Regions from separate parts of the Williamsia sp. Y853 genome, predicted to be linked through region 1. Evidence: predicted binding sites of a transcription regulator. Region 1 holds the regulator's gene; each other region holds the start of a gene.
What was found. Region 1 encodes LexA, which represses DNA repair genes until DNA is damaged. Its sites were predicted from a motif close to CGAACANNTGTTCG; they were not measured.
Positions count from the first base shown of each region.

Region 2: the regulator LexA is predicted to act here: its motif matches at 1,914-1,927, upstream of AC1TPF_RS13065 (error-prone DNA polymerase).
Region 3: the regulator LexA is predicted to act here: its motif matches at 2,482-2,495, upstream of AC1TPF_RS06355 (HNH endonuclease signature motif containing protein).

Region 1 is NZ_JBXCJC010000003.1:244,707-251,744, forward strand. It holds gene hflX (GTPase HflX) at 1-1,299, shown strand, start outside; gene AC1TPF_RS17305 (acyl-CoA dehydrogenase family protein) at 1,392-2,534, shown strand; gene lexA (transcriptional repressor LexA) at 2,637-3,356, opposite strand; gene AC1TPF_RS17315 (LysM peptidoglycan-binding domain-containing protein) at 3,547-4,053, shown strand; gene nrdR (transcriptional regulator NrdR) at 4,143-4,592, shown strand; gene hrpA (ATP-dependent RNA helicase HrpA) at 4,619-7,038, opposite strand, start outside.
Region 2 is NZ_JBXCJC010000002.1:230,170-237,207, forward strand. It holds gene AC1TPF_RS13065 (error-prone DNA polymerase) at 1-1,901, opposite strand, end outside; gene AC1TPF_RS13070 (alanine racemase) at 2,017-3,138, shown strand; gene AC1TPF_RS13075 (serpin family protein) at 3,135-4,424, shown strand; gene AC1TPF_RS13080 (LLM class flavin-dependent oxidoreductase) at 4,458-5,828, opposite strand; gene AC1TPF_RS13085 (DNA polymerase Y family protein) at 5,976-7,038, opposite strand, start outside.
Region 3 is NZ_JBXCJC010000001.1:1,334,688-1,341,725, forward strand. It holds gene clpB (ATP-dependent chaperone ClpB) at 1-2,386, shown strand, start outside; gene AC1TPF_RS06355 (HNH endonuclease signature motif containing protein) at 2,632-4,293, shown strand; gene AC1TPF_RS06360 (MerR family transcriptional regulator) at 4,330-5,145, opposite strand; gene AC1TPF_RS06365 (MFS transporter) at 5,279-6,823, opposite strand; gene AC1TPF_RS06370 (TetR/AcrR family transcriptional regulator) at 6,981-7,038, shown strand, end outside.

The DNA.
Region 1 (7,038 bases):
TACCGGCAGCTTCGCCTCGAACGGGTCGTTCTGGTCGGTGTCTGGCTGCAGGGAAGCACCACCGCCCAGGCGGAATCGAGTCTTGCCGAACTCAAGGCCCTGGCCGAGACCGCCGGGTCCGAGGTGCTCGAAGGTCTCATCCAACGTCGGGACAAGCCGGATCCGGCCACCTACATCGGATCGGGCAAATCCCATGAACTTCGCGACATCGTCGAGGCCACCGGTGCCGACACCGTCATCTGCGATGGTGAACTGACGCCCGCACAGCTCACCGCGCTGGAGAAGGTGGTGAAGGTCAAGGTCATCGACCGCACCGCCCTTATCCTCGACATCTTCGCCCAGCACGCCACGTCGCGCGAGGGCAAGGCTCAGGTCGCGTTGGCCCAGATGGAATACATGCTGCCGCGTCTTCGCGGTTGGGGTGAATCGATGTCCCGTCAGGCCGGTGGCCGGGCGGGCAGCAACGGTGGCGTGGGTCTGCGTGGTCCCGGTGAGACGAAGATCGAGACGGACCGCCGCCGTATCCGCGAGCGGATGGCGAAGTTGCGCCGCGAGATCCGTGAGATGAAGACGTCGCGAAACACCAAGCGCACCAAGCGGAAAGAGTCCGCTGTCGCATCGGTCACGATCGTCGGTTACACCAACGCGGGCAAGTCCAGTCTGATCAACGCGATGACCGGATCAGGTGTGCTGGTGCAGAATGCGCTGTTCGCCACCCTCGATCCGACAACCCGGAAGATGTCCCTCGACGACGGTCGAGAAATCGTGGTCACCGACACCGTCGGATTTGTCCGGCACCTGCCCACCCAGCTGGTCGAGGCGTTCCGTTCGACCCTGGAAGAGGTCATCGACGCAGATCTGCTGTTGCACATCGTCGATGGTTCGGACCCGATTCCCACCGAGCAGATCAGCGCGGTGCGCAAGGTCGTCGATCAGGTGATCCAGGACGAGAAGGCAACCGCACCACCGGAGCTTCTCGTGGTGAACAAGATCGACGTCGCCGATCCGACGGTCCTGACACAGCTTCGCAGTCTGTTCCCCGACGCGGTCTTCATCTCGGCGGCCACGGGCGAAGGTATCCCGGAACTGCTCGAGCGGGTCCGCGAGTTGGTGTCGCGGCATGACGTCCATGTCACCGTCCGGGTGCCGTACTCCCGGGGTGACCTGGTCTCACGCATCCACGCCGAAGGCGATGTGTCGCGGGAGGAGCACGGAGCCGATGGCACGGAGATCGTCGCCAGTGTGCCTTCTGCGCTGGCCAGCCAGCTGGCCGAGTTCGCCGCATCTGATCTGTTCTAAAAATCCAGGCCTCCAGGCCCTTGGGCAAAATGTAGAATCCCGTTACAGTTACTGGCACGTCCGCGTTTTGACACCTCGTTATGGAGACCTTGATGGAACGTACGATTTTCGAGCCTGAACATCTTCTGTACCGCGATTCGTACAGAAGCTTCCTCGAACAGCATGTGGCGCCGTATCACGCCCGCTGGGAAGAGCAGAACATCGTCGATCGTGATGTGTGGATCGAAGCGGGTAAGAACGGCTTCCTGGCCGTGGACGCTCCCGAAGAGTTCGGCGGCGGCGGAGTCGACGACTTCCGCTACCAGGCCATCGTCTCCGAAGAGTCCGCCAGGGGTGGGTACAGCGGTTTGGGCTTCACCCTGCACAACGACGTCATCGCGCCGTACCTGCTGGAACTGACCACCGAGGAGCAGAAGGCGCGCTGGCTTCCGGGATTCACCTCCGGCGAGCTCATCACCGCCATCGCCATGACCGAGCCCGGAACCGGTTCGGACCTGCAGGGCATCAAGACCAACGCCAAGAAAGACGGCGACCACTGGGTGCTCAACGGATCGAAGACCTTCATCACCAACGGCATCAACGCCGACCTGGTGATCGTGGTCGCGCGCACCGACCCCGAGGCCGGCGCGAAAGGTTTCAGCCTGCTGGTCATCGAGCGTGGCATGGAGGGCTTCGAACGCGGCCGCAACCTCGACAAGGTCGGCATGAAGGCGCAGGACACCGCCGAACTGAGTTTCGACAACGTCCGTGTGCCCGCCGAGAACCTGCTCGGTGAAGAAGGCCTCGGCTTCATCTACCTCATGCAGAACCTGCCTCGCGAACGCCTGTCGATCGCTGTTGTCGCCGCGGCGGCGATGGAGCAGGTGCTGGAGACCACCGTTCAGTACACCAAGGACCGCAAGGCCTTTGGTCGCTCGATCGGGAACTTTCAGAACACCCGGTTCCTGCTGGCCGAACTGGCGACGTCGACCACGACGACCCGCGTCTTCGTCGACCACTGCATCGGTCTGCTGAACGAGAAGAAGCTGACCGTCCCGGATGCCGCGATGGCCAAGTACTACGCCACCGAGAATCAGGTGCACCTGGTCGACCGGTGTCTGCAGCTGCACGGTGGATACGGCTACATGCGTGAATACTCGGTCGCCAAGGCATTCCTCGACTCTCGTGTGCAGACCATCTACGGCGGGACGACCGAGATCATGAAGGAAGTGATCGGACGTAGTCTCGGGGTCTGATCACCCAGTGGTCCCCTGAACTCGAAAGGCGGGGTGTACCGGGATATCCCGGTACACCCCGCCTTTGATCTGTATGAGAGTGATCTGCCTACGACTCGGAGGTCAGAGCCGACGCATCACAGTGACGACCTTGCCCAGGATGACGGCATCGTTACCCGGGATGGGATCGAACACCGGGTTGTGCGGCATCAGCCACACGGCGTCCTTGGTGCGCTTGAACGTCTTGATCGTGGCATCGCCGTCGATCATCGCCGCCACGATGTCGCCGTTGTCGGCAACATTCTGCTGGCGTACGACCACCCAGTCGCCGTCGCAGATCGCGGCGTCGATCATCGATTCACCGACGACCTTGAGCATGAACAGCGAACCTTCGCCCACCAGCTCTTTGGGGAGTGGGAAAACGTCTTCGACAGCTTGTTCGGCGAGGATCGGACCGCCGGCCGCGATCCGGCCGAGGACCGGGACGAACGTCGGCGTCGGCAGGGATTCGTCCGGTGCCTGAACCTGTCCGGCGGCTGTGGCCGGATTCAGATCGGTGTCCTGGATGTTCACCGCGCGAGGCCGGTTGTTCTCGCGCTGCAGGAAACCCTTGCGTTCCAGCGTGCGGAGCTGATGGGCGACGGACGATGTCGAGGTCAGGCCGACAGCGTCACCGATCTCCCGGATGCTCGGTGGGTAGCCGCGCTCGCGGACCGAGGTACGGATGACCTCGAGAACCGCTTTTTGGCGGGGGGTCAGTGAGCCCTCGGCGAGTGGTTCGGTGGCGACAACAGTGGTCGCGGTCCCGTCCGCCGGTGTCGGGGGCTGGGTTCTATCGGCCATCAGGTCCTCCAGTTCATGCGGTGTCGGGCGGGGTCCATGTCGACAAAGATAGTGCAAATGGTCACAAGTCTCAAACATTTGTTCGATCAGGCGTGGCGCTTTGTCGGAGGCCCGTGGTACTAATCGAACACTCTTTCAATCGAACGAGTGATCGAATAGGGATCGAACCGATGACCGAGGACTGAACCCCATGACTGCAGCCACCACCATTATCCGGCCGGCCACAGCTCGGCCTGTTCACCACCCCGAGAGCGGTACCCGCACGCGCACCACGCGCCCGGTACGGCCCGAGGACACATCACGCCCGGCCGGTCGCCGTCTGCCTGCGCAGCGCCGGGTGGCCGTCTCGTGTGCCGATTCGCGTAACTCCGAGCGGCGGATACCGACCGCTCGCGAGATGGTCTTCGCCCGCAGGCGCGCCTGGGCGGGCGCAGCGGTCGCCGGTGTCGGTCTGATGCTCGTGGTCGCCTTCATGACCTTCTTCGGCGGGGTCATGCAGCAGTCCGCGGATCCGGCCCGCGTCGGCACCGAGGTCGTCCGGGTCCAATCGGGGGAGTCGTTGGGCGCCATCGCCTCCCGCATCGCACCCGAGATGCCGACCGAAGCCGTGGTGGCGAAGATCATGGAGCTCAACGCCATGAACAACTCGGCACTGTCGGTGGGCCAGGCATTGGTCACGCCCGTCTACGCGAGGTAGACGTGGAGGGGCTGCAATCCCGGACGGTATCCTCGGAGTCACAGTGTCTGGTCACTCCGCCCAGGCCGTCGACCGTCGAGGATTCGTGCATGCATTGCCCGTTTTGCAAGAACGAGGACACCCGCGTAGTCGATTCGCGAGTGGCGGACGAGGGGCAGGCCATCCGTCGCCGCCGCGCCTGTTCGCAGTGTGCACGCCGTTTCACCACGGTGGAGACCGCGGTGCTCTCGGTGGTCAAACGGACCGGCGTCACGGAACCGTTCAGTCGCGAGAAGGTCATGCGCGGCGTCCGCCGGGCCTGCCAGGGCCGTTCGGTCGACGACGACAAATTGCAGCATCTTGCGCAGCAGGTGGAAGAAGCAGTGCGGGCATCAGGTTCGGCGGAGGTACCGGCCAATGAGGTCGGCCTGGCCATCCTCGGCCCGCTTCGCGATCTCGACGAGGTCGCATACCTGCGGTTCGCCTCTGTCTACCGGTCATTCGACTCGGTGGACGATTTCCAGAAAGAAATCGACGACCTCCGATCAAGCAAGTCCTAGCGTCACTACCGCAAGTCCTAGCGCCGCTACCGTAAGTCTCGGATTGCCTTGATGGCACGCTTTTCTGAAATCGGGTACGCAGTTCGCAGCTGTTGAGCAAACAGTCCGACGCGCAATTCCTCGACAATCCAGCCTGCAGCCTCGCTGACCGCATCGCGCCGCTGCGGCGGGATCATCCGCAGATGGTCTGTCCATGCGGCCACTACGCGATCGATGGCTGCCATCGACGCGGCGTCCCGTGCGGCGGAGGCAGGCAGCTGTTCCAGCCGGGCCAGGGCGGCATCCAGATACCGCGGGATCTCGGGGAGGTGTTCGGCGCCGGTGGCCGAGATGAATCCGTCGAAAACAAGATCGCCGAGTTGATCCCGCACGTCGTCGGCAGCGTCGGCCACCGTGGTGGCCGCGATGGCGGTGCGCAGCGGAGCCACCCGGGTCAGGATCGCCGCGGCTTGGCGCAGTTTGGTCGTGGCCCGGCTCGTGACCTGCCCGGCGACATGGCTTTTCAGGGCGGTGTAATCGGCAGCGGTCCAGACCTCCGGCTGCGGGGGGACCAGGTCGATCACGGCCGCTCGTACGCAATCGGCAAGCAGCGCCTCTCCGGTTGGGTAAGGGCTTTGGCTCAGCGCCAGCCGCTCCGCGGTTCCGAGAACAGAAGTCGCGTTGTGCCGTAGGCCAGGTACATCGTTGATCAGCAGTCCGATCAGGGCGTTGTACATCGCGCTGCGCTGCTCGGACTCGGTCGACATCGGTGCGACGGTGAAGCCACCTCTGCGGGGCACCAAGGCCGGGTAACTCGTGATCTCTTGTCCGGCAACAGTGTTGCGGACCGAGCGCGCGATTGTTCCGAACGTCTTGTCTGTCCAGGTGGTTGCCACCGGCGTCGACTCGGTCGCGGCCTCTTTCTCCAGAGCCGCGCGGGCCTTGCCGCCGAGTCGTTCTTGGAGCTCTGTCAACGATTTGGAGTGGCCCAACTCCTGGCCGTCCGGGCTGAGCGCCACGAACGTCATCCGCAGGTGGTCGGGCAGTGCGGTCGGCCTCAGATCGGCGGCTGCGATTCTCACTCCGGTGAGCCGGGTGAGTTCGGCGGCGACGCTGGACGTCAGGGGCTTGGCACGCGGTGTGACCGCATCAAGGATTTGTGAGGCCAGATCCGGCGCCGGACCGATCTGGCGCCGAAGGGTTTTCGGCAGGGTGCGGATCAATTCGGTGACCAGTTCGGTGCGCATACCGGGGACCAGCCAGTCGAAGCCCGAAGGCCGCGCCCGCATCAGCAGGGGCAGCGGAATCAGCACACTGACGCCGTCGTCCTCGGCGCCGGGCTCGAAGTGGTACCGGAGATCGTACGTGGCATCAGCCTGGCGCCAGGTGTCCGGGAAACCGGCCGGATCGCCTGAAACAACGTCGGCGGGATCGAGATCGAGGAGGTTCGGGTCCTTCTTGCGTGCGGTTTTCCACCAGGTGTCGAAGTGCCTGCCCGAGACCACCTCTTGACCAACGTGGCGGTCGTAGTGCGCGAACAGGGTGTCGTCGTCGACCACGACATCGGTGCGCCGGACCCGGTGCACCGACTCTTCGGCATCGTCGAGCAACGCCCGGTTGCGATGGAAGAACGGATGCTGGGTGCGCCAGTCTCCTTCGACGAGGGCACTGCGGATGAACAGCTCGCGGGCTGCCTCGGGGTCGATGGATCCAAAGTTCACCCGACGTCTGGTGACCAGGGGAACGCCGTAGAGCGTGACCCTTTCGTAGGCCATCGCCGCAGAGTGTTTGCTCGACCAATGTGGTTCGCTGTATTGGCGTTTGACCAGATCGCCTGCCAGTCGCTCGGCCCATTCGGGTTCGATGCGGGCGACGGTCCGGGCCCACAGGCGGGAGGTCTCGACGATCTCGGCCGCCATCACGAACCGAGGCGGTTTGTTCGACAGATGTGAGCCGGGGAAGATCATGAACTTCGTCCCGCGAGCCCCGAGGAACTCTTTGGATTCTCCTTCGCGGACGCCGATCTGGCTGAGCAGACCCGACAGGACCGATTGGTGGACGGCGACCGCCGTCGCCGAATCGGATTCGGGCGTCTCGAAGTCCGCCGGGACGGTCCAGCCCAGATCCCGGGCGATCCGGACGAGTTGCGAATGTAGATCACGCCACTCGCGGATGCGCAGTCCGTGCAGGAATTCGCGGCGCATGCGTTTGCGGAACTGGCTTGAGGACAGCTCTTTTCGCGTGTCCTCGAGATACGTCCACAGATTGAGGAGGGTCAGGAACTCGGAGCCGTCTGCGGCGAATCTGCGGTGTGACTCGTCCGCCGCCTGCCGGTGTTCGGCGGGCCGTTCCCGGACATCGGGTAGCGACAGTGCGGCGGTGAGTACCAGCATCGGCCCCAGGACACCTTGCTTGTCGGCCTCGACCAGCATGCGGGCCAAACGCGGGTCCACCGGGATCCGCGCCA
Region 2 (7,038 bases), on a different contig from region 1:
TACACCGCCTTTTCGGTGAGGTCGATCTTTGCCAGGTCGACGTGGATGTCGCGATGCTCGGCCAGGAAGTCGATGGCGTAATGGATGGCCGAGAGCATGCCAAGACCCAGCAGGTCGAACTTCACCAGACCGATTGCGGCACAATCATCTTTGTCCCACTGCAGCACACTACGACCGGGCATCCGCGCCCATTCGGTGGGACACACGTCGGCGATCGGTCGATCGCAGATGACCATGCCACCGGAGTGGATGCCCAGATGCCTTGGCATGCCGTTGATCTGCTCGGCCAGATCGAGCACGTCGTCGGGGATGTCGGTCTCGACAGATTGGGCAGCGCCATACCGGTGCACCTGCTTGCTCCAGGCATCCTGCTGACCCACCGAGTATCCGAGGGCACGAGCCATGTCGCGTACCGACGACTTACCGCGGTAGGTGATCACATTCGCCACCTGGGCCGCGTTCTGCCTGCCGTAGCGCCGGTAGACGTACTGGATGGCCTCTTCGCGCCGATCCGATTCGATGTCGACATCGATGTCCGGTGGGCCGTCCCGGGCCGGGGACAGGAACCGCTCGAACAGCAAGCCGTTGCTCACCGCATCCACGGCGGTGACACCGAGGGCATAACAGACCGCCGAGTTCGCGGCGCTACCTCGACCCTGACACAGGATGTTGTTGGCACGACAGAACGAGACGATGTCGTGCACCACCAGGAAGTAACCCGGGAAGCCCAGTGAGTCAATAACATTCAGTTCGTGTTCGATCTGCTGGTACGCCTTGGGATGCTCCTGCGGGGTGCCATACCGCTCCACTGCCCCCCGCGCGGTGAGCTCACGCAACCACGAACTCTCCGTATACCCTTGCGGCACATCAAAAGGCGGCAGCTGCGGCGCGATCAGATGCAGCCCGAATGCCAGGTCCTTGGCCAGCATGACGGCATTGTCGAGGGACTCCGGATGTGCGGCGAGCAACCGCGCCATCTCATCCCCGCTGCGCAGATGCGCGCCACCGAGTGGACCGAGCCACCCGTCCATCTCGTCGAGGCTGCGCCGCGCCCGCACCGCAGCCATCGCCATCGCCAGACGCCGACGCTCCGGCGCCGCGAAGTGCGCGCCCGTGGTCGCGATGGTCTGTACCCGATTCCGGTGGGCGATCTGCGCGAGGGCGGCATTGCGCTCATCGTCTTCGGGAACACCGTGGGCGGTCAGTTCCATCACCACGTTGTCGCGGCCGAACCTGCCAACCAGATCACGCAGCGCCTTCTCGGCAGCCGAGGGACCACCCGCCTCCAGTGCGCGACGCACGTCGCCCTTACGGCAACCGGTCAGGATCAGCCAATGTCCTTGCGCCGCCTGTGCCAGCGTGTCGATGTCGAAGCGCAGCAAGCCCTTCTCCCCGGCCGCCATGTGTCCGTCGGCCAGTTGACGCGACAGGCGGCGGTACCCCTCCTGCCCCCGGGCCAGGACGAGCAGGTGAGAACCACTCGGATCGGCGATCCCGGTCCGCGACGAGTCGTGTTCCAGTGACAACTCGGATCCGAAGATGGTGGGCAGTTCCCATTCCCGGGCGGCCTCGGCAAACCGCACCACCCCGTAGAAGCCGTTGTGATCGGTGATCGCCAGCGCCTCGAGTCCCAGCCGGTAGGCCTCCTGCGCCATCTCTTCCGGACTACTGGCACCGTCGAGAAAACTGTACGAGGTATGGGCATGCAATTCGGCATACGGAGTGGCAGAAACACCCCTGCTGAGCGCTCCGGCCTCATAGGGTTCGCGTTTGCGGGACCAGGCCGGACTATCACTGCCATCACCGGCAAATGTCTCACCGGACCGGCCACCGTCGGACGGTCGACCGGACAGTACGCGCTCCATCTCCGACCAGGTCGGAGGGCCATTGTGCCAGCCCATAACCCATGGTATCGAACATAGTTTCGATCAACAAGTCGCCCTCACACCTCGACCTGGGTCGATGGCGGTGAACTACCTCGGTGCCGCGAATCCGACTCTGGCATTGTTGCCTCACATGACGGAACGCATCACAGCTCGCCGGGTCGAGCCCGATCGGGGCAGTCGGATACTGACCGCGACATCGGCGATCGACACCCCGTTCCTCGCGGTCGACGAGCAGGTGCTCGACGCGAACATCGCCCACATGTCGGCCTTTGCGGCCACGGCCGGACTCCGATTGCGTCCCCACGCGAAGACGCACAAGTCACACATCCTGGGGCAACGCCAATTGGACCACGGTGCAACAGGTCTGACAGTTGCCACCATCGCGGAGGCGGAATCCTTTGCCGACGGCGGCTTCTCGGACCTCTTCATCGCCTATCCACTGTGGCTGACCGAGAACAAGGCCGCACGACTGCGTGCGGTGATGGAGCGGGCGCGGGTGCTGCTCGCGGTCGATTCGGTTGCCGGCGCACGGCAACTCGCAGCGCACCTCCCCGAAGCCTCGGTAATGGTCGAGGTCGATTCGGGGCATCACCGCACCGGTGTCGCCCCGGAGCTGGTCGGCGATGTGGGAGCAGGCGCGGTCGAGGCGGGCCTACAGGTGCTCGGGATCTTCACGTTTCCCGGACACAGCTACCGACCCGGTGGCCCGTCCGATGCCGCCGGGTCCGAATCGCGAGCCCTGGCAATGGCCGCCGAATCACTGCGCAGTCGCCAGATCGACCCGGTGATCCGCAGCGGCGGTTCCACGCCTTCGGTATCCGATGCCGATCCCACGGTCCTCACCGAGATCCGGCCGGGCGTCTATGTCTTCAACGACGCGCAGCAGGTCGAACTCGGGGTCGCTACCATGGCCGATGTGGCATTGACGGCAATCGGCACCGTGGTGCACCGCAACGGAGCAAAAGCCGTCGTCGACGTCGGGAGCAAAGTCCTCGGGGCAGACCAGCCGGCCTGGATCAGCGGTGGTGGACGGCTTCCCGACGAACCCGAGGCGCGCGTCACCGCACTCTCCGAGCATCACGCAACCATCGATTTCTCGAACGCCTCGCGCACCCCGGAACCGGGGATGCGGGTCCGGATCGCCCCCAATCATGTGTGCACCGCCGTCAATCTCGCCGATGCGCTGGTCGTGGTCGGCGCGGATGACGTGGTGACGCACTGGCCCGTCACCGCCCGTGGAGCCAACACGTGAAGCGACTCGGAACCACGGCTTTGGCCGCCCTGATACTGGCCGTGTCCGCGTGCGCCCCGGACGAACAACCCGAGGTGACACTGGAATTGACCGCCGCTCCCGACATCGAGTTCGAGGAGATCGGCGTCGACGAGGTCCGCGATACGGCAACCGAATTGGTCAGGTCCACCAGCGATCTGGGGGTCGACATGATTCACAGCGCCCAGTCTGCTGCCGAACAGCAGGCCGCCAATGCGGTGGTGTCCCCCTGGGGGGCCATGGTCACGCTGCAGATGGTGCGGGCCGGCGCCGGTGGCAACACCGCTGCCGAACTCGATTCCGTACTGGGTGTCCCCGATACCGACGCCGTGGCAGCACTGATCGGTCAGCTCGACCAGGTTTCGGGTGATCCCGGCACCGTCGACCGGAAGAACCCACCGTCACCTCCGGTGTTCCACCAGGCATCGGGGATCTTCATCGACGACTCCCTCGAGGTCGGTGCCGACTACCTCGAAGTGCTCGGACGCAGCTTCGGCACCGGCGTCTACCCGGTCGACTTCTCGGTGCCGCAGACCGAATCAGCACTCAACCAGTGGATTTCGGTCAACACCGGTGGCGAGATCTCACAAACCCCTACCGAGTACAGCACCGAAACCGTGATCAGTCTGCTGTCCACCGTCTTCCTCGCCGGCGCTTGGCAGCAACCCTTTTCACCGGACTCCACGACCTCCGCGGAGTTCACCACCACCGGCGGTTCAGTGTCGAAGGTCGCCACGATGAACAAGACCTTGACCGTGCCGCTGCGTCGCGGCCCCGGATGGACCGCGATCGGGCTGCCGTACTCACAGAACCTGGCCATGCAGGTCTTGTTGCCGGACAACGGGTCCACACCGGAAGATCTACTGGGCTCGACCGCCCTGACCGATGCGAACACCGCGCTGCGGTCCGGACCGGAGTCGTCGGTGGCGGTGAGTCTGCCCCGTTGGGACATCGCCGGTCAGGTTGATCTCAAGGCCACACTCGAAGAGCTCGGCGTCCGGGATCTGTTCACCGATGCCGCGGACCTCACCGCGATCAGCCGACAGTTGGTGGTGACCGCCGCCGCACAGAACACCTCGATCACCGTCGGCGAAAAAGGCACGGTTGCCGCATCGGCCACCCAGGTCGATGTCGGTGTCACCTCCGCACAACCGGACGACCCGGCGGAGACGTTCATCGCCGACCGGCCATTCGTCTTTCAGATCGTCGACACCTCAACCGGTTTGCCGCTGTTCCTCGGTGTGCTCAACCGTCCCGGTCAGGGTTGACGGGCACCGAGGAACAACGGACACCTGCTGCGGTCAGCCGATCGCGGCGAGCCCCTGCTCACGTATGTCGAGGGGCAGATTGTCGTTCGGGTGGCCCAGGCCCAGATGATCGCGCAGGGTGTCACCGGTGTACTCGGTGCGGAACAGGCCGCGCCGCTGCAGTTCCGGGACCACGTAGTCGACGAAGTCGTTGAAGGTGCCCGGGGTCTGGGCGGTCGACACGATGTAGCCGTCCGCTTCCCCACCGGTGAAGCCCGCTTCGATCTGGTCGGCCACGTCGGTGGCGGTACCGACGAATTGGGGCAACAGCACACCCTGGGCGTACAGCTTTCCGATGTCGCGCAACGTCAACTTGTCCCGCTGACTGAGTCGGCGGGCCACATCGAAGAGGCCCTGGGTTCCGGTGACCGTGATGTCTTCGAGCGGTGCATCGAGGTCGTATTGGGAGAAGTCGTGGTCGGTGTGGACCGACAACGTGATCAGACCTGAGATGGGATCGGCCAATTCATTGTGGAACGCCTGCTTTTCGCGGGCGATGGACTCGGTCTCACCGATGAACGGGATGAACGAGGGCAGGATCTTGACGTGATCGGGGTTGCGACCCACATTCACCACCCGTGACTTGATGTCGTCGTAGTAGGCGCGGCGACCCTCGGGTGTGGGGTCGATCTCGAAGATCGCCTCCGCCCAGCGCGCCGCGAAATCTCTACCGGTGGAGGATGATCCGGCCTGGATCAACACGGGCCGGTGCTGCGGTGATCGCGGTTGGTTCAGCGGGCCACGGGTCCGGTAGTACTCCCCGTTGTGATCAACCGTGCGAACCTTGCCGGGATCGGCCCACACGCCGCCTGCCTTGTCGGCGATCACCGCGTCCTCGTCCCAGGCCGACCACAACTTGATGGCGGTCTGGACGAACTCCTCGGCCCGGAGGTACCGCTCGTCATGGCCGAGATGCTCGTCGAGTCCGAAGTTGAACGCCTCGGCCTGGGTCAGTGAGGTGACGATGTTCCAGGCCACCCGGCCGCGGGAGATGTGATCGAGTGAACCGAAGACACGGGCCAGTTCGTAGGGGTGGAAATACGTGGTGGACTTGGTGATCGCAATACCCAGGTGCGTGGTCACGGCCGCGATACTGGCCGCCACCACCGACGGATCGAGGGCGGCGGCAGCCTGCGTGCCACGCCGCAACGGTTCGGACTGGTCGTCACCGAAACGTAGTGGCGCCGCGAGCAGGTCCGCAAAGAATGCGAAGTCGAACTTGCCGCGTTCGAGGATCCGGCCGACCCGGTGATAGTGCTCGGGTGAGAAGAACTCGGTGGTGGATCCGGGATGCCGCCACGCGGCGTGCGAGTGGGTGACGGGTGAGGCGATCAGAAATCCGCCAAGGTGCAACTCACGGCTCATGGTGTGGGGTCCTCAATCTCGGGTGTGTCATCCCATGACAGTCTCGGATGTGTCATCCCATGACAGTGCCCACCAGCTGATCCTCCAAGCATTGTCATCAGGGTGAACCAAACACCGCATTGCTCCGGTGGCCCCGCGTATCGTCTCCTATTCATATACTCCCTCAACCACCCACTTGCCCTGCTGATACAGCAGCAACAACGCTCGCGAATCTTCCAGCAAGACTTGAGCTCTCGCATACGACCCGACATGCGATCCGTCGTCGGCAGCGGACCACCACCGTTCGTCGACCGCCCACGGCCCGGCCCACCAGCTCAGCGACCAGGTCCGACGACCCCAGCACAGACTGACCGGTTCGGCACTGAAGCCACCGCGGGCCGTGACCTCGACGGGTTGATCTTCTGCGTCCAGCACCCGGACCGGTGCCATCGGCAGGATCGCCGGGGAGGGCCCCGGCAGTCGGCCCGGCCACGGCGCCGACGGATCCGATGCCGCCACCAATTCATCACCAAGCGGCACCAGCGTGATCTGCTGCCCCGGACCCCGACCACCACTGCGCACCGGGACCTTGACCCGCTCACCACCGAGCAGACCCTGCACCCGGACCAGCGCCCGGCGCACCCGCTCGGTCACCTCGCCGTCACCCCCGGTCAGACCACCACCGGTGAATCCCAATTGCATTGCCCCCGCGCCGATCACCTCCACCGGATCCAACCGGATCAGCACAACCGGACCGTCCGGACGATCGGCGGCACTGCGCCCGGAGAGCCATCCCTCCACCTGCCAGCGGATCCGGTCGGCCGTGGCATCCGGTGTCAGCGGCTGCGCACATCGCCAGGTACGCGAATACTCACGACCACTGTCGGTGACCGCCTGGACGGTCAGCCGGGTACAGGCCACCGACGCCGCCGCCAACAGATCATGGAGCTGGGCAGAGAGCCTGCGCCCGACGAAGGCGGCCGCATCCACCCGGTCGATCGGCGGATCACACTGATGCTCGACCACCAGGTCCGGTGGCGGCGCCTGCCCCGAGGCGGGGCGTTGGGGCAGGGCCCGCGCGGTGCGGTGGGCGTAGATCGCATCGGCCGCGAACCGGGTTGCCACGTCGGTCGCCGACAATGCCGCAAAGTCACCGATGGTGCGTAAACCCATCCGCCACAACAGGTCGACAAGGGCAACCCGATCATCGGCGCACATACTCGGCTCCACA
Region 3 (7,038 bases), on a different contig from region 1:
TCCTGCTCAGATTCGCACCGCGGCACAACAGCTCGTCGACCGGATGCCCAAGGCCTCTGGCGCCAGCTCGACCCCGCAGCTCAGCCGCGAGAGCATCGCGGCTATTTCGGCAGCTCAACAGCTCGCCGGTGAACTCGACGACGAGTACGTCTCGACCGAACACCTGGTTGTCGGCCTGGCCAAGGGTGACTCTGACGTCGCCAAACTTCTGTCCGGCGCCGGCGCGACCGCCCAGGCACTCCAGGATGCGTTTGTCGCAGTCCGCGGCAGCGCTCGCGTGACCTCCGCCGACCCGGAGAACACCTATCAGGCCTTGGAGAAGTACTCCACCGACCTGACCGCCGCCGCGCGTGAAGGCAAGCTGGATCCGGTCATCGGCCGCGACACCGAGATTCGTCGCGTCGTGCAGGTTCTGAGCCGCCGGACCAAGAACAACCCGGTCCTCATCGGTGAACCCGGTGTCGGTAAGACCGCGATTGTCGAAGGGCTCGCCCAGCGCATCATCGCCGGTGACGTCCCAGAGAGTCTGCGCGGCAAAACCGTTGTGTCCCTGGACATGGGCTCGATGGTCGCCGGTGCCAAGTATCGCGGCGAGTTCGAAGAGCGCCTGAAGGCCGTTCTGGAAGAGATCAAAGGCTCTGCCGGACAGGTCATCACGTTCATCGACGAGCTGCACACCATCGTGGGTGCCGGTGCCACCGGCGATTCCGCGATGGACGCAGGCAACATGATCAAGCCGATGCTCGCCCGCGGTGAGCTGCGACTGGTCGGTGCCACCACGCTCAGCGAATACCGTCAGTACATCGAGAAGGATGCGGCCCTCGAACGCCGTTTCCAGCAGGTCTACGTCGGCGAACCGTCGGTCGAAGATGCCATCGGCATCCTGCGTGGACTCAAGGAGCGGTACGAGGTGCACCACGGCGTCCGGATCACGGACTCCGCACTGGTGGCCGCCGCGACGCTGAGTGATCGCTACATCACGTCGCGGTTCCTGCCGGACAAGGCCATCGACCTTGTCGACGAGGCGGCATCTCGACTCCGTATGGAAATCGATTCGCGCCCAGTCGAAATCGATGAGGTCGAACGTATCGTTCGTCGGCTCGAAGTCGAAGAGGTCGCGCTGCAGAAGGAAACCGACGCCGCGTCGAAGATTCGTCTCGACAAGCTCCGTCAAGAGCTCGCCGACCAGCGGGAGAAGCTCAACGAGCTCTCCGCCCGCTGGCAGGGTGAGAAGAACGCCATCGACTCGGTGCGTGACCTCAAAGAACGCCTCGAAACACTTCGCGGTGAATCGGAGCGGGCCGAACGCGATGGCGATCTCGGCCGGGCAGCTGAACTGCGATACGGCACAATCCCGACCTTGGAGAAGGAACTTGCTGCCGCCGTTGAGAAGTCGGGTGCAGATCCGACCGGCGACGTGATGTTGCAGGAAGAGGTCGGACCCGACGATGTGGCAGAGGTGGTCGCTGCCTGGACCGGTATTCCGGCCGGCCGCATGCTCGAGGGTGAAACCGAGAAACTGCTTCGGATGGAAGACGAACTCGGTTCCCGGGTCATCGGCCAGAAGCTGGCCGTCGAGGCTGTGTCCGACGCGGTTCGTCGCGCTCGGGCCGGTGTCGCCGACCCGAACCGGCCACTGGGCTCGTTCCTGTTCCTCGGACCGACCGGTGTCGGTAAGACCGAGTTGGCCAAGGCTCTTGCCGAGTTCTTGTTCGACGACGAACACGCCATGGTTCGCATCGACATGAGCGAGTACGGCGAAAAGCACAGCGTGGCAAGGCTGGTGGGTGCTCCTCCCGGCTATGTCGGCTACGAGGCCGGTGGTCAGTTGACCGAAGCCGTTCGGCGTCGCCCTTATACGGTGGTGCTGTTCGACGAGGTCGAGAAGGCGCATCCGGACGTATTCGACATCCTGCTGCAGGTGCTCGACGAAGGCCGGTTGACCGACGGTCAAGGCCGCACGGTCGACTTCCGCAACACCATCTTGATCCTGACGTCCAACCTGGGAGCAGGTGGCGACAAGGACCAGGTGATGGCGGCGGTCCGGTCGGCTTTCAAGCCCGAGTTCATCAACCGACTCGACGACGTCGTGGTGTTCGACGCGCTGACGGCCGAACAGTTGGTGTCGATCGTCGACATCCAGCTCGGACAGCTGGGCAAGCGTCTGGCGCAACGCCGGCTGCAACTGGAGGTTTCCGAGGACGCCAAGAAGTGGCTCGCCACACGCGGATTCGATCCGCTTTACGGTGCTCGTCCGCTGCGCCGGTTGGTGCAGCAGGCCATCGGCGATCAGCTTGCCCGGGCTTTGCTGGCCGGCAAGATCACCGACGGCGACGTCGTCCCGGTGACCACCAGCGACGACGGCGAGACGTTGGTCGTTGGCTGACCTGGCTGACCACTTGAACAAGAACCCCTGCACCACATCGGTGCAGGGGTTCTTGCTTTTGGCGGGCACGAAGAGTGAGACTGTCGAGATCTATTCGAACATATGTTTGAATCAGTGGTGATTTTGGGCTACACTGGTGTTCAAGCGCTTCCGAAATACGTGGGATTCCGAGAAATCACTACGGCTGTTCGTATTCGTTCACAGGGGCTGGGGGGTCCGGGGTGTCAGATCAGTTCGCTATCGACATGCCCACAAATGCTGCGCTGCTCGAGCTCGATGCTGCTGTTGAGCGCATCGCCATAATGGATTTGATGCCGATCTCTGATGAGGACTGCGTGCGGGTGCTTCAGCGCATCGAAACCTCGACGCGACGGTTGCAGGCCGCTGGTTTGCCGGTATTGCGGGAAGTGACTGTGCGACGGGCATTTTCGAAGGCAGGTTTCGGCTCACCGGTGGCGATGCTCAAAAACCTGTTTCGGCTGCGGCCCGGGGCGGCCCGTCAACGGCTGGAGGCAATGGACGCTCTGACAGCATCGGTGACACCCAGTGGCGAGGTCATCGAACCGCGGTATCCGGAGACAGCGGCGGCGTTGCGGGACGGTGCGATCGATCTCGATCATGCCGCGATCGTCATGGACGTGATGGCCAAGATCCCCGCAAAGGTCGATGCGGAAAAGCGGGAGAACACCGAGGCCGCGATGGCCCAGTTGTGCCAGCGGTACACCCCGACAGAAGTGGAGCGGATCGGTGAGCGGATTGTCGAGTATCTCGATCCCGACGGCACGTTGACCGACGACGCGGACCGCGCCCGCCATCGCGGTCTGAGCCTGGGTAAGCAGTCCACGAACTTGATGTCGAAGATCACGGGTCATCTGGACCCGGTGACGCGCGCACTGCTCGACGTGATGTTGACGGTCTGGGCCGCGAAAGGGATGAACAATCCTGGTGACCCGCTGTCCCCGTCGGGTGCGGTAGATGACCCCGCCTTGGACAAAGACATCCTGCAGGCCGCTGCTGACAACGACATTCGTAGTCAGTCGCAGCGCAATCATGATGCGTTGAAGGCCGCGTTGTTGTATTTGATCGAGTCCGGGCAACTGGGCAATTCGCACCGTGGTTTGCCGGTGCAGGTGATCATCTCGATGACCAAAGATCAGCTCGACGAATCGGTGCGACCTTCACCCGGTGCAGGCGTGGTCATCGACAGCGCCGACTACGACTACGACTACGACGATGACATTGTCGAGGTCGAGGTCGAGGTACCGGGCGAGATGGTGCCATGTGGAAGTCGGAATCCGGTGCAGCCGTACGGATCAGGTGTGGCGTATACGGCAACCGGAACAATCCTGCCCATCGGTGATGCAGTGAAGCTCGCTGTGCGCAGCGATAAATCGTTGGCGATCTTCGAGAATCACTCGAACGAGATCCTGTACTTCGGGCGGGCGCGTCGGTTGGCGAGCGAGTCGCAGCGGCTGGCGATGTTTGCTGCTCATCGCGGTTGCTCGACGCCAGGATGTTCGAATCCGGCGCTGTGGGCCGAAGCGCATCACATTCGGGAATGGGTGCTCGGCGGGTTCACGGACATCGTCAACGAGGCGCCGGCATGTCCGCAGCATCACAAGCTGATCGGTCCGGGGGTCAATCAATGGCAGACGGTGATGCTCACCGAAGGGCCGGATGCGGGTCGGTGTGCGTGGATTCCGCCGGTATTCATCGATCCGGAACGCAAACCACTGGTCAATCGCGCCCATCACCCTGACGAGGCCCTCGCCGAGGCGCGGGAGTTGATGCGATCCCGCCGTCACGAGCAACTGGAGCAACGAAAGCGCGAATGTGGGGTGTCACCACCGTCCCGGCCGCATGAGTCAGACGAAGAAACCGAACCCGGGCCCGACCAGCGGGAATGAGGCTGGTCGGGCTCGAAATCCCAGGCTGCGTGCGGATCAGCGGACGAAGTCGACCTGGACTTCGGTGACCCAATCGGATTCCTTGTCAGCCATTTCGAGATAGATTTCCCGGCCCTGCCCGGTCAGGGTGAATCCCTGATCGGTGACCCAGCGGTTGAGGGTCTGATACGCCGAGTCGATCGAATCCATCGCTCCGTGATGGATCAGGGACGCGACCTCGCCGCCCGGGATCTCGAAGGTGTCGAGACCTGGAACCGATCCGGACAGGACGGGGAAGGTGGCGTGGATCCACACCGCGTCCTCGGATTCCTCGGGGGCGGGGGAGTAGTACGCCACGCTGGGGCCCACGGGGGTCTCGCGCGCGGCATGAAGTGCTTCGCCGATGCGCGGATACAGCTGTCGGATGGTCGGTCCGATGTCCTCGTTGGTGGTGCTGGCGGCCAACGCCCGCAGTCCCACATTTTTGGTCGGTGCAACGGTTTTGGTGGTGATGATGGATTCAGACATGCCTTCTTCTCCTTCGATGAGTCGGAGTCTGGCGTCCACCCGGGCGAGGCGATGCTGGTCGTGGCGGATCTGCGACTCGAGTTCCACCTGGCGCAGCCGGAACATCGCGCGCAGGTCGGAACCGGTGAGCTCGTTGTCGACGATCTGGCGCACCTCGTCGAGGCGCAGACCCAGATCCTTCAGTGCAACAATGCGGTTGAGCCGCTCGAGCTGGTTCACCTCGTAGAACCGGTAACCACTGTGTGGGTCGGTACGTGACGGTGTGAGCAGCCCGATCGAGTCGTAGTGCCGCAACATTCGGACCGATACCCGGCCGAGCTTGGCAAAATCTCCGATGGTGTTCATGGCGGTCTCCACGTTGCAACCTGACACTGTGTGAGGGTCAAGGACTGAACTTACCGGGTGCGCACAGCCGAGAAGAGAGAAAACCGGGCCGCGCCCGAAGGCTGCGACCCGGTTCTCGGCAGGAAAAAGGTTCTCAGGCCGCGACGACCGCCGCGTTCTGCGGTTCATCACCCAGTGAGTGACGACCCATTCGGATCATGAATGTCGAGACCAGGAACGCCAGGACCATGAATCCGGCGCCCCAGTAGAACGCCACGTCGTAGCTGTAGATATTGGCTTCCGTGAAGGCAGCCGGATCGACCGGGACCGGTGCTCCGGTTGCCGGATCCGAAGTCATGGCCGAACCGCTGTGCCCGGAGAAGGCTTGCGCCACAATCGTGCTCAAAAGTGCGACACCGACCGATCCACCCACCTGCTGAGAGGTGTTCAGCAGTGCGCTGGCCACGCCGGAATCAGCCTCCTTGATCCGATGTAGTGCCGTCGATTGCGACGAGACGAACACCAGGCCCATGCCGAACGCGATGAGGATCTCGCTGGGCAATACGTGCGCCACCCAGCTCGAGTTCGAATCCAACTGTGCCAGAAGGAGAAAACCTGTTGCGCCGAGTGCCGTGCCGAACATCAGCAGCGGACGGGGTCCGAATCGGGGCAGCAGTGAGCTGGTGAAGCCGGCTGAGATGATGACGGTGATCGGGAACGGCAGGAACAGGACCCCGGCCCACAACGGAGGATGGCCAAGGGTGTTCTGGAAGTAATAACTGAGGAACAGGAACATGGCGAACATGGCCGTCGGGGTGATGAAGGCGACCAGATAGGCGCCGCCACGGCTGATCTCACCGGGAATATGCAGCGGCAGGAGCGGATTGGGGGTGCGGACCTCGATCGTCACGAATGCGGCCAGCAATACGGCGGCAGCGACAAAGAGCAGGACGGTCGACGTCGCGCCCCACCCGGATTCGGCGGCCTTGGTGAATCCGTACACCAGACTGATCAGGCCGAGGGTCACGGTGACAGCGCCGGGCAGGTCATATCCGCCGGTCCGTTTGGATGGCCGGTCGCGGATCACCACCAGCACCCCGCCGATGGCGGCGATGATGGCGATCGGCGTGTTGATCAGCAGGGTCCAGCGCCACGAGAAGTACTCGGTGAGCGCACCGCCGGCGATGAGGCCGATTGCTGCTCCACCTCCGGAAACGGCTGCGTACACGGCGAAGGCGCGTGCACGTTCCTTCTGTTCGATGAATGTGACGGTGATCAGTGACAGGGCTGCCGGTGCAAGGATGGCTGCGAACACGCCTTGGAGGGCGCGTCCTGCGAAGAAGGACATCGCGTCCCAGGCAAATCCGGCCATGGCCGACGATGCGGCGAATCCGGCGAGGCCGATCAGGAACATTCGGCGACGGCCCAGGTAGTCGGCCATCCGGCCACCGAGGAGGAGCAGTCCACCGAACATCAGAGTGTAGGCCGTGAGGGCCCACTGACGATTGGCGTCCGAAATGTCCAAATCTGCTTGGGCGTAAGGCAATGCGATGGTGACGATGCTGGCGTCGAGCACCACCATGAGCTGGGCCAGGGCGATGATCACCAATGCCAACCAGCGGCGCGGGTCGGCGGTGGGGGTTGTGGTTGTTGTGGGGTCGGACGATTTTTGGGAGATGGCGGTGTCGGATGAAGCCACGAGATCCTCAAATCTAGAGGGCTGACGAATCGGCAATGTAAAGCAACGCAGAGCCAATAATGGCAGAGTCAGACAGAAGTCGTCAAGAGACAATATTCGGACATGGTCAAACGGCAGGGTCTGCGAAAATCCCCCTGTGCGGGGTTATCATGTGGACGTGACACTCGCGGAACCCCGAACGGGCCAGGTCAAGGCCGGTCTTCGGGAACGGAAGA